DNA from 2 places in the Streptomyces sp. Ag109_G2-15 genome. Region 1 is predicted to be linked to the other one. Evidence: riboswitches for the same ligand, from Rfam matches in the RefSeq annotation. Region 1 holds a riboswitch; the other holds the start of a gene.
What was found. A riboswitch is a leader RNA that binds a small molecule or an ion and turns the genes downstream of it on or off. The one in region 1 is predicted to bind guanidine.
Positions count from the first base shown of each region.

Region 2: another riboswitch for guanidine. It lies ahead of CRP49_RS18660 (multidrug efflux SMR transporter); the one in region 1 lies ahead of CRP49_RS38440 (MBL fold metallo-hydrolase).

Region 1 covers NZ_OCNI01000002.1:424,023-430,374, forward strand. Annotated here, with positions in the region: gene CRP49_RS38420 (IclR family transcriptional regulator C-terminal domain-containing protein) at 1-265, shown strand, start outside; gene CRP49_RS38425 (FAD-dependent oxidoreductase) at 300-1,532, opposite strand; gene CRP49_RS38430 (aldo/keto reductase) at 1,674-2,699, shown strand; gene CRP49_RS38435 (PP2C family protein-serine/threonine phosphatase) at 2,913-4,166, shown strand; guanidine-III (ykkC-III) riboswitch at 4,187-4,254, shown strand; gene CRP49_RS38440 (MBL fold metallo-hydrolase) at 4,267-5,145, shown strand; gene CRP49_RS38445 (ester cyclase) at 5,173-5,607, opposite strand; gene CRP49_RS38450 (XdhC family protein) at 5,938-6,352, opposite strand, start outside.
Region 2 covers NZ_OCNI01000001.1:4,157,951-4,164,302, forward strand. Annotated here, with positions in the region: gene CRP49_RS18655 (transglycosylase domain-containing protein) at 45-2,912, shown strand; gene CRP49_RS18660 (multidrug efflux SMR transporter) at 2,929-3,249, opposite strand; guanidine-III (ykkC-III) riboswitch at 3,288-3,359, opposite strand; gene CRP49_RS18665 (co-chaperone GroES) at 3,427-3,729, opposite strand; gene CRP49_RS18670 (DUF3618 domain-containing protein) at 3,846-4,175, opposite strand; gene bcp (thioredoxin-dependent thiol peroxidase) at 4,268-4,735, shown strand; partial or broken gene CRP49_RS18680 (HNH endonuclease signature motif containing protein) at 4,882-5,520, shown strand; gene CRP49_RS18685 (HNH endonuclease) at 5,517-6,191, shown strand; tRNA gene CRP49_RS18690 (tRNA-Leu) at 6,191-6,274, shown strand; gene rdgB (RdgB/HAM1 family non-canonical purine NTP pyrophosphatase) at 6,326-6,352, opposite strand, start outside.

The DNA of each region.
Region 1 (6,352 bases):
TCTCAGCCAACTCCTCACCCAGGCACGGCACGACGGGTACGCCCTGGTCGAGCAGGAGCTGGAGCTGGGACTTCGTTCCATGGCGGTCCCCCTGCGCGACGCGCGCGGCAGGGCCGTCGCCGCGGTCAATGTCGCCCTGCACGCGGGACCGGAGACTCCCGAGCAGTCCCGCGAGCGTCTGCTCCCACACCTGATCTCCACCGCCAGGGCGATGGAAGCCGATGTGGCCGCGGTCTTCGCGTTCGGGCCGGTACGCAGCGACTGACGCGGGCCGCAGCCCCTCGGGTACGCGACGGTGGCTAGCGGACGGCCACCTCAGGTGGACGTTCCCGGAGTGCGCCGTAGCCGATGAAGTACGCGGGCAGGCGCCGTATCCATCGTGACCCGGCGACCAGGCGTGCGAGGCGCTGGGCCCGCTCCGCGCTGCCGAGAGGCGGACGGCCCTGCAGGACGGGAGCGATGAAGAGGGCGTGGGCTGTTCGCTGGAGCGCCTGGGTGACGACCGTGGTCGGAAGGCGCCGCCGCTGCACACCGCGTACGTCGCGCAGGCCCACGGTCCCGCTGCGCAGTGGCCCGGTCAGATAGCGGGCGGCGGCCACGGCGTCCTGGACCGCGAGGTTGATGCCGATGCCGAAGACCGGGGACATCGCGTGCGCGGCGTCGCCGATGCACAGCAGCCCCGGACGGTGCCAGCGGCGCAGGCGGTCCAGGCGTACGTCCAGGAGCTTGACCTCGCCCCACGAGCGCAACGCGTGCGAGCGGTCGGCGATCCACGGGACGGCCGCGGTGAACTGGGCCAGGAACCGGTCCAGGCCCGCGGCACGGCGTTGCGCGTCGGTGCCCTTCGGAATGAGTCCGGCGCACTGCCAGTAGTCGCCGCGGTCGATCATCGCGGTCAGGAAGCGGTCCCCGGCGCCGCCGACGAGTCCCCGCGGGTCGCCCTGATGCCGCGGCAGGCGGAACCACCAGGCGTCCATCGGGCAGGTGAAGCTGCGCAGTCCCAGTTCCGGCCGGGAGCGCGCCAGTGATCCGCGGCCGTCGCAGGCGACGGTGAGGAGGGCGCGCAGCTCGCCGGTGCGGCCGTCGGCGGTGCGGTAGCGCACCCCGGTCACCCGTCCCGACTCGATCAGGAAGGAGGTCGCTTCGGTGTTCATCCGAAGCTGGAAGGACGGCTCTCGCCGGGCTTCGTCGGCGAGCAGGTCCAAGAGGTCCCACTGGGGCACCATCGCCACGTAGTTGTAGGGCCCGCGCAGCACCGTGAGGTCCGCGACGGTGACCGTCGAGCGGCCGGCTCCGACCGGCAGCTGGACGGTGTTCACCCGGCGCTGCGGCAGCTCGGCGAAGCGTTCGGCCAGCCCCAGGTCGTCCAGGAGGGCCAGCGTGGAGGGGTGGACGGTGTCGCCGCGGAAGTCGCGCAGGAAGTCGCCGTGCTTCTCCAGGACCGTCACCGCGACACCGGCCCGGGCCAGCAGCAGCGCGAGCACCATGCCCGCCGGACCGCCTCCCACCACACAGCACGTGGTCTGTTCCATTGCAGTCCCTGCCCTTCACGAGAGGAGAGCAGTAATTCATCGGTTGATGAATACTATACCCCCGCCACGTCGACCGATCCAGGAAGCCTGGCGCGCAACGCACTTGCTTCGAGCACACTCGAACGATCTAGCGTGGCCGGCATGAGCCACGCCATCGAACAGATCCGCAAGGTCGAGCTGGGCACCGGCGGCCCCCTGGTCGGCGTCCAGGGCTTCGGCGCCATGGGCATCACCAACGCCTACGGAGAGACGGACGTCGCGGCGGCCCGCGACACCCTGGAGGCCACCCTCGAGGCCGGCGTCACCCTCATCGACACCGCCGACGTCTACGGCACCGGCGCCAACGAGGAGTTCCTCGCGCCGTTCGTCGCCGCGCACCGCGACGAGATCACGCTCGCCACCAAGTTCGGCATCGAGCGCCGTGCCGACGACCCGCTCCACCGCGGTATCCGCAACGAGCCCGCCTACCTGAAGAACGCGGTCGAGGCGAGCCTGCGCCGCCTGAACGTCGAGGTCATCGACCTCTACTACATGCACCGGCGCGACCCCGCCGTCCCGCTCGCCGAGTCCGTCGGCGCCATGGCGGAACTGGTGCGGGAGGGCAAGGTCAAGCACCTCGGCCTGAGCGAGGTCACCGGTGCCGAGCTGCGCGAGGCACACGCCGTGCACCCGATCACCGCCCTGCAGTCGGAGTGGTCGGTCTTCAGCCGGGACGTCGAGCGCAGCGCGGTGGGCGCGGCCACCGAGCTGGGGGTCGCGTTCGTGCCGTACTCGCCGCTGGGCCGGGGCTTTCTGGCCGGAGCCTTCGCCGACGCGAGCACGGAGCTCTCCAGCAACGACTTCCGGCAGTTCCAGCCGCGCTTCAGCGGCGACAACGCCAAGGCGAACGCCGCTCTCCTGGAGCCCCTGCGCAAGATCGCGGCCGACCATGGCGCCACCACGGCGCAGATCGCCCTCGCCTGGGTGCACCAGCGGGCCCAGGTGCACGGTCTGACCGTGATACCGATCCCGGGGACCCGCAAGCGCAGCCGCCTCCTCGAGAACACCGCGGCCACCCGGATCGTGCTGACGACCGACGAGCTGGCCCTGCTGGAGCCGATCGCCGGCCGGGTGGCGGGCGACCGCTACCCGGACATGTCGTTCACGTCCGTGGGGCGGGAGGCCTGACCAGGGCCTGACTCGAAGTCGTCTCGGGCGGTGGGGCGTTGCCGTGGCCACGGTGGACACCGCACCGCCCCCACGACCCCGGCCCCCAGAACATGCCGCCAGGTGGAGCAATCACCGGTGTGCCGGGACGCGGCGCAGGAGGCTGGACCTCTTGCAGGGGTCGTGTGATCAGGAGTCCGGTGTGCGAAGGCCGCGTAAGCCGAACCGTCAGGCATGTCGTCCACCGGCACGGCACGCTTCCCGGGCCGCTCCGGCGGCTGCGACGGCGTGCGCGTGCAGGGGCGACGGGTGAGTCACCGACGCGCCCACCGGGTGCCGCAGGCCGGCATGGCCGTACGGACCCAGCTGCCCGCGCCCGTGGCGTGGATGCGCTGGCTTCCGGTGCTGTTCGTCGTGGGCCTTCTGGTGCTCGAACCCCTCACACCCGTGGACTGGCCGGTCAGCTTCGTGCTGATCGCCCTCCCGCTGGTGGCCGCCTTCGCCCACGGGCCCCTCGTGGTCGCCGGCGCCACGGTCTTCGCCGTCGTCTTCGAAGGGGTCCTGGCCGGCACCCCTTGCTGTGCGGGCCGGTCCGTCGGCTACCTGTGGGACCGCCACTACGTGGCCTCGTACTTCTGCACCGCCCTGGTGGGCGCCCTCGGCACGATCCTGGCCGCCCACCGGACCCGCCGTGAGCGCACGCTCGCCGACGTACGCTTCGTGGCCGAGATCGCGCAGCGCGTCCTGCTCAGACCGGTCCCGCACCGGATCGGCAACCTCCTCCTGGAGAGCCTCTACCTCTCCGCCGCCGCGGAGGCGCGCATCGGCGGCGACCTCTACGAGGCCGTCCCCACCGCGCACGGGATCCGGCTGCTCATCGGCGACGTCCGCGGCAAGGGTCTGCTCGCGGTCGAGACCGCCGCCACCCTGCTCGGCGCGTTCCGGGAGGCGGCGCACGACGAACCCGATCTGGCCGCCCTGGCGGACCGCGTGGAGACGAGCATGGACCGCAGGGCGATGCTGCTCGGCGGAAGCGAGCTGGGCGAACGGTTCGTCACGGCCGTCTTCGCCGAGATCCCCGCCGCCGGTCATCTCGTCCGCATCGTCAACTGCGGCCACCCGCCCCCGCTCCTCATCCGCAGTGACGAGGTGCGCGAACTGGACCGAGGGCAGTCGGCTCCCCCGCTGAACCTCGGCATGCTGGTCGACGACCCGTATCACGTCGACGTCTACGACTTCCGGCCCGGCGACCAGCTCCTGCTCTACACGGACGGCATCACGGAAACCCGCGATCCCGACGGCGCCTTCTACCCGCTGGTCGAGCGCCTGCGATCCTGGGGCCCGCTCCCGCCCCGGGAGCTGCTGGAACAGCTCCACCGCGACCTGATGGCCTACAGCCACAACCGCCTCCAGGACGACACCGCAGCGCTCACCGCCTGCCTGCTCGCCGACCAGCGGTCCGTGCCGCCTGCGCCGTCGGCCCCGTGAGACACCGTGGTAGCGTCCCGGCGGAGGCTCGGACGTGCCTGCCCCGGACGAGATGTGCGCCGTACCCGGCCCGCCAAGACGACGCACGCACGGAGGCATCGTGCACAGCGGCACGCATCTCATCGACTTCACCGGCGCCCCTCCCGCGGCGCGCCCGCTGGACGTGCGGTGGATCCACGGTTCGCCCTCGGCCAAGCACAACACGGACCCGGACATCCAGGTCCACGCGTACGACGAGCACACGTTCATCCTGCGGCAGAACATGGCGGTCCACTACGAGGCGCCGTTCCTGTTCCTGCTGTGCGGCAACGAACGGGCGGTGCTGATCGACACCGGTGCCACCGGGTCCGCCGAGTTCTTCCCCCTGCGCCGGGTGGTCGACGGGCTCCTCGCGGACTGGCTCGCCCGGCATCCCCGGGACGGCTACGAGCTGTTGGTGCTGCACACCCACGGGCACGGTGACCACATCGCGGGCGACGGCCAGTTCGCCGACCGCCCCGGCACCACGGTGGTGGGCGCCGACCACACCACCGCCTGGCGGTACTTCGGGTTCGACGCGGACCCGGACGCCGTCGCCCACGTCGACCTGGGCGGCCGGGTCCTGGAGTGCCTGGCCACCCCCGGCCATCACGAGGCGGCCGTCACGTACTACGACGCTGCCACCGGCCTCCTGCTCACCGGCGACAGCGTCTATCCCGGGCGGCTCTACATCGAGGACGTTCCCGCCTTCACCCGCAGCATCGACCGGCTGATCGAGTTCACCGACCGCCGGCCGGTCACCCATGTGCTCGGCTGCCACATCGAGATGACCAAGGAACCGGGCGTGGACTACCCGGTCCGCACCACCTACCAGCCCGACGAGCCCCCGCTCCAGCTGACCCCGGCCCACCTCCGCAGGATCCGTGACGCGCTCACCGAACTCGGCGCCGACCTCACCTGGCGCGCGTACTCCGACTTCGTCCTGTGCCCAGGTACCTGAGCCCGGTGTGGCAGGCAGTGCCCCTGGTCAGGACGGGAGGGCACCGAGCTGGCGCAGCTGCGCGAGGACGTCGACGACGCCCCTGATCTCGGCGATCCGCCCCTCGGCGAAGCGGACGATGAAGATCTCGCTGTAGGTGACGGTCTTTCCGGTGGGCGGCAGGCCCTGGTACTCGCCCAGGTGGGTCCCGGTCACCGTGTTCCGGGAGGCGACCTTGTCGCCCTCCGCGACCGTCTCCTCGACGGCGACGTGGATGTCCGGGAACGCGCGCAGGAGCACCTCCCACACCCGCTTCAGGGCCTCCGCTCCCGTCGCGCCCATCGGTACCGGCGCGTGGAAGAGCACGTCCGGTGCGACGCACTCGTCGATCGCCTTCGAGATGATTCCCGGGTCTCCGCTGTTCACGGCGGAGTGGAGGCGGTTGAGCGTCTCCGTGTTGCTGGTCGCCCCGGCTGCCGGCATGCGGTCTCTCCTCTGCTCCGTGCTGGACGGTGTCTCACCCGTAGGACGACACAGCCGCCGGGAATGTGACACGGCGCGCGGACACTCGTCAGTCGGCCTTCAGTCTCTGGATGCGCCGAAGGACTCACCTGTCGGGGAGTCCTCGCCGGACCAACGGCCGAGCCCCGTGCCCTGCTCCGGCCGAACGGCACCGGCCAGGCGGATTCTGCGCAGGGTCATCGGGGCGGTGAGCCGTCGATGTGGGTGACGAAGGCGGTGGCGCCCTTGATTGCTGGTGCTCTGTGGAATTTGAGTCTTGCTTTCCAACCCACCAGGAACCGTCTCTCAGACTCAGGCCGCGTCGCGTTCCCCCCGGTCGTGGTGGATCGGCGTCCTCACGCCGGTCAGAGGCACGCCCGTCCCGCCTCGCCTCGCGGCGACGATCTCCGCCGCGATCGACAGCGCCGTCTCCTCCGGCGTACGCGCGCCGAGGTCGAGGCCGATCGGGGAGCGCAGCCGGGCCAGCTGCCGCTCGCTCACGCCCTCCTCCCGCAGGCGCCGATCACGATCCTCGTGCGTGCGGCGCGAGCCCATCGCACCGACGAAGGCCACCGGCATCTCAAGGGCCGCCTTCAGCAGGGGTACGTCGAACTTCGCGTCGTGGGTGAGCACGCACAGGACCGTACGGGCATCGGTCGCGGTGCGCCGCAGATAGCGGTGCGGCCAGTCGACGACCACCTCGTCGGCGTCGGGGAAACGGGCCCGC
Region 2 (6,352 bases), on a different contig from region 1:
CCTCTTCACAGTCCGGCGAGTCCCAGAAACGGGCCGACTCGGCCATGACGTCCCAGCGGGCCGGAGTGCCCCAGCAGTCCGGCCGGGCCCAGGCGGCCGACAAGGCTCACGACTCCGGGCAGCCCGCAGCCGAGAGCACCCAGGTCCTCCGGCGTATCAAGGCACCCCGGGCACCCCAGGAAGGGAACCCGGCGGCCGACACCGGTAAGGCGGCCGCCGCCTCCCAGGCCTCCGGCGAGCCCCCGGCACCCGCCGAGACCACCCAGGTCCTCCGCCGGGTCAAGGCCCCTCGACAGGCCGAGCCGACCCAGCCGAGCCAATCGAACCGCCCCGGCAAGGCGAGCCCCGCTGCTCAGGCTGCCGCCGCGAGCGGTGCCGCCATGGCCGGGGCCTCCGCCGCTGCCGCCCCGAAGTCTCCGGCCGGCGCCGGCGCAGTGGCCGCCGCCAGCGGCTCCGCGGCCACGGCCGGTGCTGCCACCACCCGCACCACCCGCACCACTTCCACGCCCTCCACCCCCCAGACCCCCGACGAGCCCCCCACCCCCCTCGCAGACAGCGGCGGCCCTGGCGGCCCCGGCGGCGGCAAGGGCAAGAAGCCCAAGCGCCCCAAGCGCACCGGCTGGCGTCGGCTCATCCCCACCTGGCGCATGGTGCTCGGCACCTTCGTGATCGGTGTCCTGCTGATCATCGGGCTGTTCTTCCTCGGGTACTCCCTCGTGAAGATCCCGCCCGCCAACGCCCTCGCCACCAAGCAGAACAACGTCTACCTCTACGCCGACGGCTCCCAGCTCGCCCGCGACGGCCAGATCAACCGCGAGAACGTCACCCTCGCCCAGATCTCCAAGGACGCCCAGCACGCCGTCCTGGCCGCCGAGGACCGCGACTTCTACACCGAGTCCGCCGTCGACCCCAAGGCCATGCTCCGCGCCGGCTGGAACACGGCCACCGGCAAGGGCAAGCAGTCCGGCTCGACGATCACCCAGCAGTACGTGAAGAACTACTACCTGGCCCAGGAACAGACGGTCACCCGTAAGGCCAAGGAGTTCTTCATCTCGATCAAGCTGGACCGCACCAAGTCCAAGGACCAGATCCTCGAGGGCTACCTCAACACCAGCTACTTCGGCCGCAACGCCTACGGCATCCAGGCCGCCGCCCAGGCCTACTACGGCCGGGACGCCGCCGCCCTCGACCCGGCCCGCGCCGCCTACCTCGCCGCCCTCGTCAACGCACCGAGCGAGTACGACGTCGTAGCCCACCCCGAGAACAAGTCCGCCGCCCTCGCCCGCTGGAACTACGTCCTGGACGGCATGGTCAAGAAGGGCTGGCTCAGCGAGTCCGAGCGCGCCGGCATGAAGTTCCCCATGCCGAAGGAGCAGACCATCTCCACCGGCCTCTCCGGCCAGCGCGGCTACCTCGTCAACGCCGTCAAGGACTACCTCTCCGAGAACAACATCCTCACCAAGGACCAGCTGGAGATCGGTGGCTACCGCATCACCACCACCATCCAGAAGGACAAGCAGGACGCCTTCGTCAAGGCCGTCGACGACCAGCTGATGTCCAAGCTGGACAAGAAGAACAACAAGGTCGACAAGTCCGTCCGGGCCGGCGGCGCCTCCGTCGACCCCAAGACCGGCAAGGTCGTCGCCATGTACGGCGGCATCGACTACGTGAAGCAGTACACCAACGGCGCCACCCGCGGTGACTTCCAGGTCGGCTCCACCTTCAAGCCGTTCGTGTTCACCTCCGCGGTCCAGAACGGCTCGACCACCCAGGACGGCCAGACCATCAGCCCGAACACCTACTACGACGGCACCAACAAGCGGCCCGTCCAGGGCTGGAGCGGCGGCGCCTACGCCCCGGAGAACGAGGACTCCAAGTCCTACGGCGACATCACCGTCCGCAAGGCCACCGACCTGTCGGTGAACTCCGTGTACGCGCAGATGGCCGTCGACGTCGGCCCCTCCAAGGTCAAGCAGACCGCCGTGGACCTCGGCATCCCCGCCGAGACCAAGGACCTCCAGCCCTACCCGTCCATCGCCCTCGGCACCGCCACCGCCAGCGTCCTGGACATGGCGGAGGCGTACGCGACCCTCGCCAACCACGGCAAGCACGGCACGTACACGATGATCGAGAAGATCACCAAGGACAGCACCCAGGAGATCAAGCTGCCCGACGCGCCCGTCAAGCAGGCCGTCAGCCGCGAGGCCGCCGACACCACCACCTCCATCCTGCAGAGCGTGGTCCAGACCGGCACCGCCACCGCCGCCCAGGCCGCCGGCCGCCCCGCCGCCGGCAAGACCGGCACCGCCGAGGAGGACACCGCCGCCTGGTTCGCTGGCTACACCCCCGACCTCGCCACCGTCGTCTCCGTCATGGGCCAGGACCCGGTCACCGCCGCCCACAAGCCGCTGTACGGCGCGCTGGGCCTCCCGCGCATCAACGGCGGCGGCGCGCCCACCCAGATCTGGGCCCAGTTCACCAAGGACGCCCTCAAGGGCAAGCCGGCCAGCGACTTCGACCTCCAGCTGCAGCAGGGCGCCGACGTCCAGGCACCCGGCACCCAGGCCCCGACCGACGGCGCCACGACCCCCGGCGGCCAGGACACCGGCGGCACCACCACCGACGGCGGCCAGGACAACGGCGGCCCGACCGGCACCCCGACCGACGGCACCACCACCGGAACCCCCACCGACGGCGGCACCACCGGCGGCGGCACGACGACGGACGGCGGTACGACCACCACCGACGGCGGCGGCACCACCGACGGCGGCGGCACGACCGGAGGGACAACAGGAGGCGGTACGACAACCGGAGGCGGCACCCCCGGCGGAACCACCGGGGGAGGCACCACCACAGGCGGCGGCACCGACGTCGGCACCACGGACGGCGGCGCCACAGCAGGCCAACCGTAGTGACCGGCTTCGACCGTCAGTGACCGCTGGTCGCCTTCAGCCCCACCACGGCGACCAGCAGCAGACAGACGAAGAAGATCCGGGCGGCGGTGACCGGCTCACCCAGCACCACCATGCCGAGCACCGCCGCCCCGGCCGCCCCGATCCCCACCCACACGCCGTAGGCGGTACCGATGGGCAGCGACTTGGCGGCATACGACAGCAGCACCATGCTGGCCACGATCCCGGCACCGGTGAACACACTGGGCACGACCCGCGTGAACCCGTCGGTGTACTTCATCCCGATCGACCAGCCGATCTCCAGCAGACCGGCCACGACAAGCAGCACCCAAGCCACGACAAACACCTCCGAGACAAACAGAACGACTCTTCTCAGGTGCGTCGTCTTTGCCTGCATCCCGGTACGGCGCGTCTCGTCGGGCTCCTTCGAACATAGCAAAGGAACGACAAAAGGGGCTGGTGACAACAGTCACCAGCCCCTTACAGCTTGTGAATCAGAGGTACAGGGCCGGCCTCAGAGATACAGGCCGGTGGAATCCTCGCCGCCCTCGAACCGGTCGGCGGCCACCGCGTGCAGATCCCGCTCCCGCATGAGCACGTACGCCACGCCCCGCACCTCGACCTCGGCCCGGTCCTCCGGGTCGTACAGGACCCGGTCACCCGGCTCCACGGTCCGTACGTTCTGCCCCACCGCGACGACCTCGGCCCAGGCCAGCCGCCGCCCGACCGCCGCGGTCGCGGGAATCAGGATGCCGCCGCCCGACCGTCGCTCGCCCTCACCGGCGTCCTGCCGCACGAGAACCCGGTCGTGCAGCATCCGGATGGGCAGCTTGTCGTGCTGAGGGTTGCTGTTTCTGTTGGCGCTCACGCCTCGAACCTACCTGCCTCGGACCGGCCCGTACGACCCCGGGCCACCACTCGTCTCCGCCCCGATCAGCGCTTACGCCGCCGCGACCCCAGGGCGAACAGCCCCACGACCCCCACCACAACCAGCGCGACAGGCACGACCCGCTCCAGCCGCGGCGCGCCCTCCTCATCCACGAACCGCGCCCGCACCTCACTCACCACCCGGTTGACCTGGACGTAAGCCCGCCCCACCGTGTGATCGATATTGGCGACGACCTTGGCCTTGGCATCCGCGACGATCGTCTGCGGATGCACCCGCACCCCGATCTCGTCGAGCGTCTCGGCCAGCACTTCGCGACGGCGCTTGATGTCCGCCTCGATCTGCGCCGGGGTTCTGGTGTCCGACGTGTCCGCCACCGTACGGCCTCCGAAGTCTCCTGATGCTGTTCCGGACAGTCTGTCAGCTCCAGCCGCCACCGTGCCGCAACGCCCCCCGTTACGCTGGACCGATGAGCGAGCGACTCCAGCCCGGGGACGTGGCCCCCGCCTTCACCCTCCCCGACGCCGACGGCAACGAGGTGTCCTTGTCGGACCACAAGGGCCGCAAGGTCATCGTCTACTTCTACCCCGCGGCCCTCACCCCCGGCTGCACCAAGCAGGCCTGCGACTTCACGGACAACCTCTCCCTCCTGGCCGGCGCCGGCTACGACGTCATCGGCATCTCCCCCGACAAGCCGGAGAAGCTGGCCAAGTTCCGCGAGAAGGAGTCCCTGAAGATCACCCTCCTCGCCGACCCCGACAAGAAGGTCCTCGACGCCTACGGCGCCTTCGGCGAGAAGATGAACTACGGCAAGACGTACATGGGCGTCATCCGCTCCACGGTGATCGTCGACGAACAGGGCAAGGTCGAACGCGCCCTGTACAACGTCCGCGCAACGGGCCACGTGGCCAAGATCATCAAGGATCTGGGGATCTGAGTCCCAGACGTCACGTTTCTGCTGCTCAACGGCCCGAACCGGGGTGACCCGGCGCGGGCCGTTTTCCATTCCGTGCGTGACTGTCCGATAACCGGTTCGTTACTCCGTACGGGCTGCGAACGCGCGGCCGGGACGGAGGGGGCTCGATGGGGGCCAGTGCGTACACCAAGGAGCGGCTGGAGGAGGCGGCTCGGGGGGCGCGGAATTTGTCGGAGGCGCTGGAGAGGCTGGGGGTGGATCCGACGAGCTCGACGCGGCACTACATCCGGGGGCGAATGAAGAAGCTTGGCGTGGACACCTCGCACTTCGAGCGGGAGGGGGTGAAGTGGACGAGGGCAATCCTTGAGCAGGCGGTGGCGGCTTCGACGAACATGTGTGAGGTGCTGCGCCGACTCGAGGTCGACGTCGTCGGCGGGCAGCACACGCACATCAGCCGCCGGATCAAGGCGTACGGCATCGACACTTCGCACTTTCAAGTGCCACGGCGAGGTGGCGACGCCAGGCCTCGTCGGACGGCAGAAGCCGTGCTCGTCGAGCTGCGGGACACACAGGCCCGGCGAGTCCCGAGCGACCGCCTCAAGCAGGCGCTTCTCGCGCAGGGCCTGGAAGAGTGCTGTGCCCTGTGCGGAATCGAGGCGGTGTGGCGGGGGAAGCCGCTGCCCCTGTAGGTCGATCACATCGACGGCAACTGGCGCGACAACCGTATCGACAACCTGCGCTTCCTCTGCCCCAACTGCCATTCCGCAACAGACACTTACCGGGGCCGTGGCAGGGATGCCCGGTGAGCAGCGGTGTGCAGTACCCCCGTGAGCGGCTGGAAGAAGCTGCCGCACAGTGCTCCGATATCGACGAGGTCATCGCCTTTTTGGGTGCGCGGTCGTACGCCAACCTCCGGCGATATCTCATGAAGCGATTCGCTGACTTCGGCATTGACGTGTCTCATTTCGCCCACCATGGCAGGCGTCCAAGTCCCACCCACGGTGAACTGCGTGGGGCGGTCGCCGAGTCGGCATCCCTCAAAGAGGTGCTGCGACGTTTGGATCGCCCGGACAACCACTGGCAACGTGCGCTGCTGCGTCAGTGGATCGCCGAAGAGGACATCTCGACCGCCCACTTCCTCGGGCAGGGTCACCGGCGCGGTAAGCGGAGCCACAACGCCAAAGGCCCCGAGGATATCCTGGTTCGCCATGACGGCACGCGTCGGACAGGGACTGTGCTGCTGCGTCGTGCACTCCGGGCCGTGGGAGTACCGGAACGGTGCGCAGATTGCGGGGTCGAGCCGGAGTGGCTCGGCAAGCCCATGACACTGGAGGTCGACCACGTCAACGGGGATTGGAGTGACGACCGGCGCGAGAACCTGCGGTTGCTGTGCCCCAACTGCCACGCGATTACCAGCACCTGGTGCAGGGGAGGCAGAAGGCGGCCAGCGACTCCCGGTACGATGGCAGGCGGCTAGCGGCGGTGGCGCAATGGCGACGCAGCAGACTTAGGATCTGTGGCCCTTGATCGGGCTTGAGGGTTCGAATCCCTTCCGCCGCACATGAACGGCCTGTGAATCGAAGGTGCGACTCGCAGGCCGTTTTTGCGCCCTCAGTCCAACAACTCCCGCACAACCGG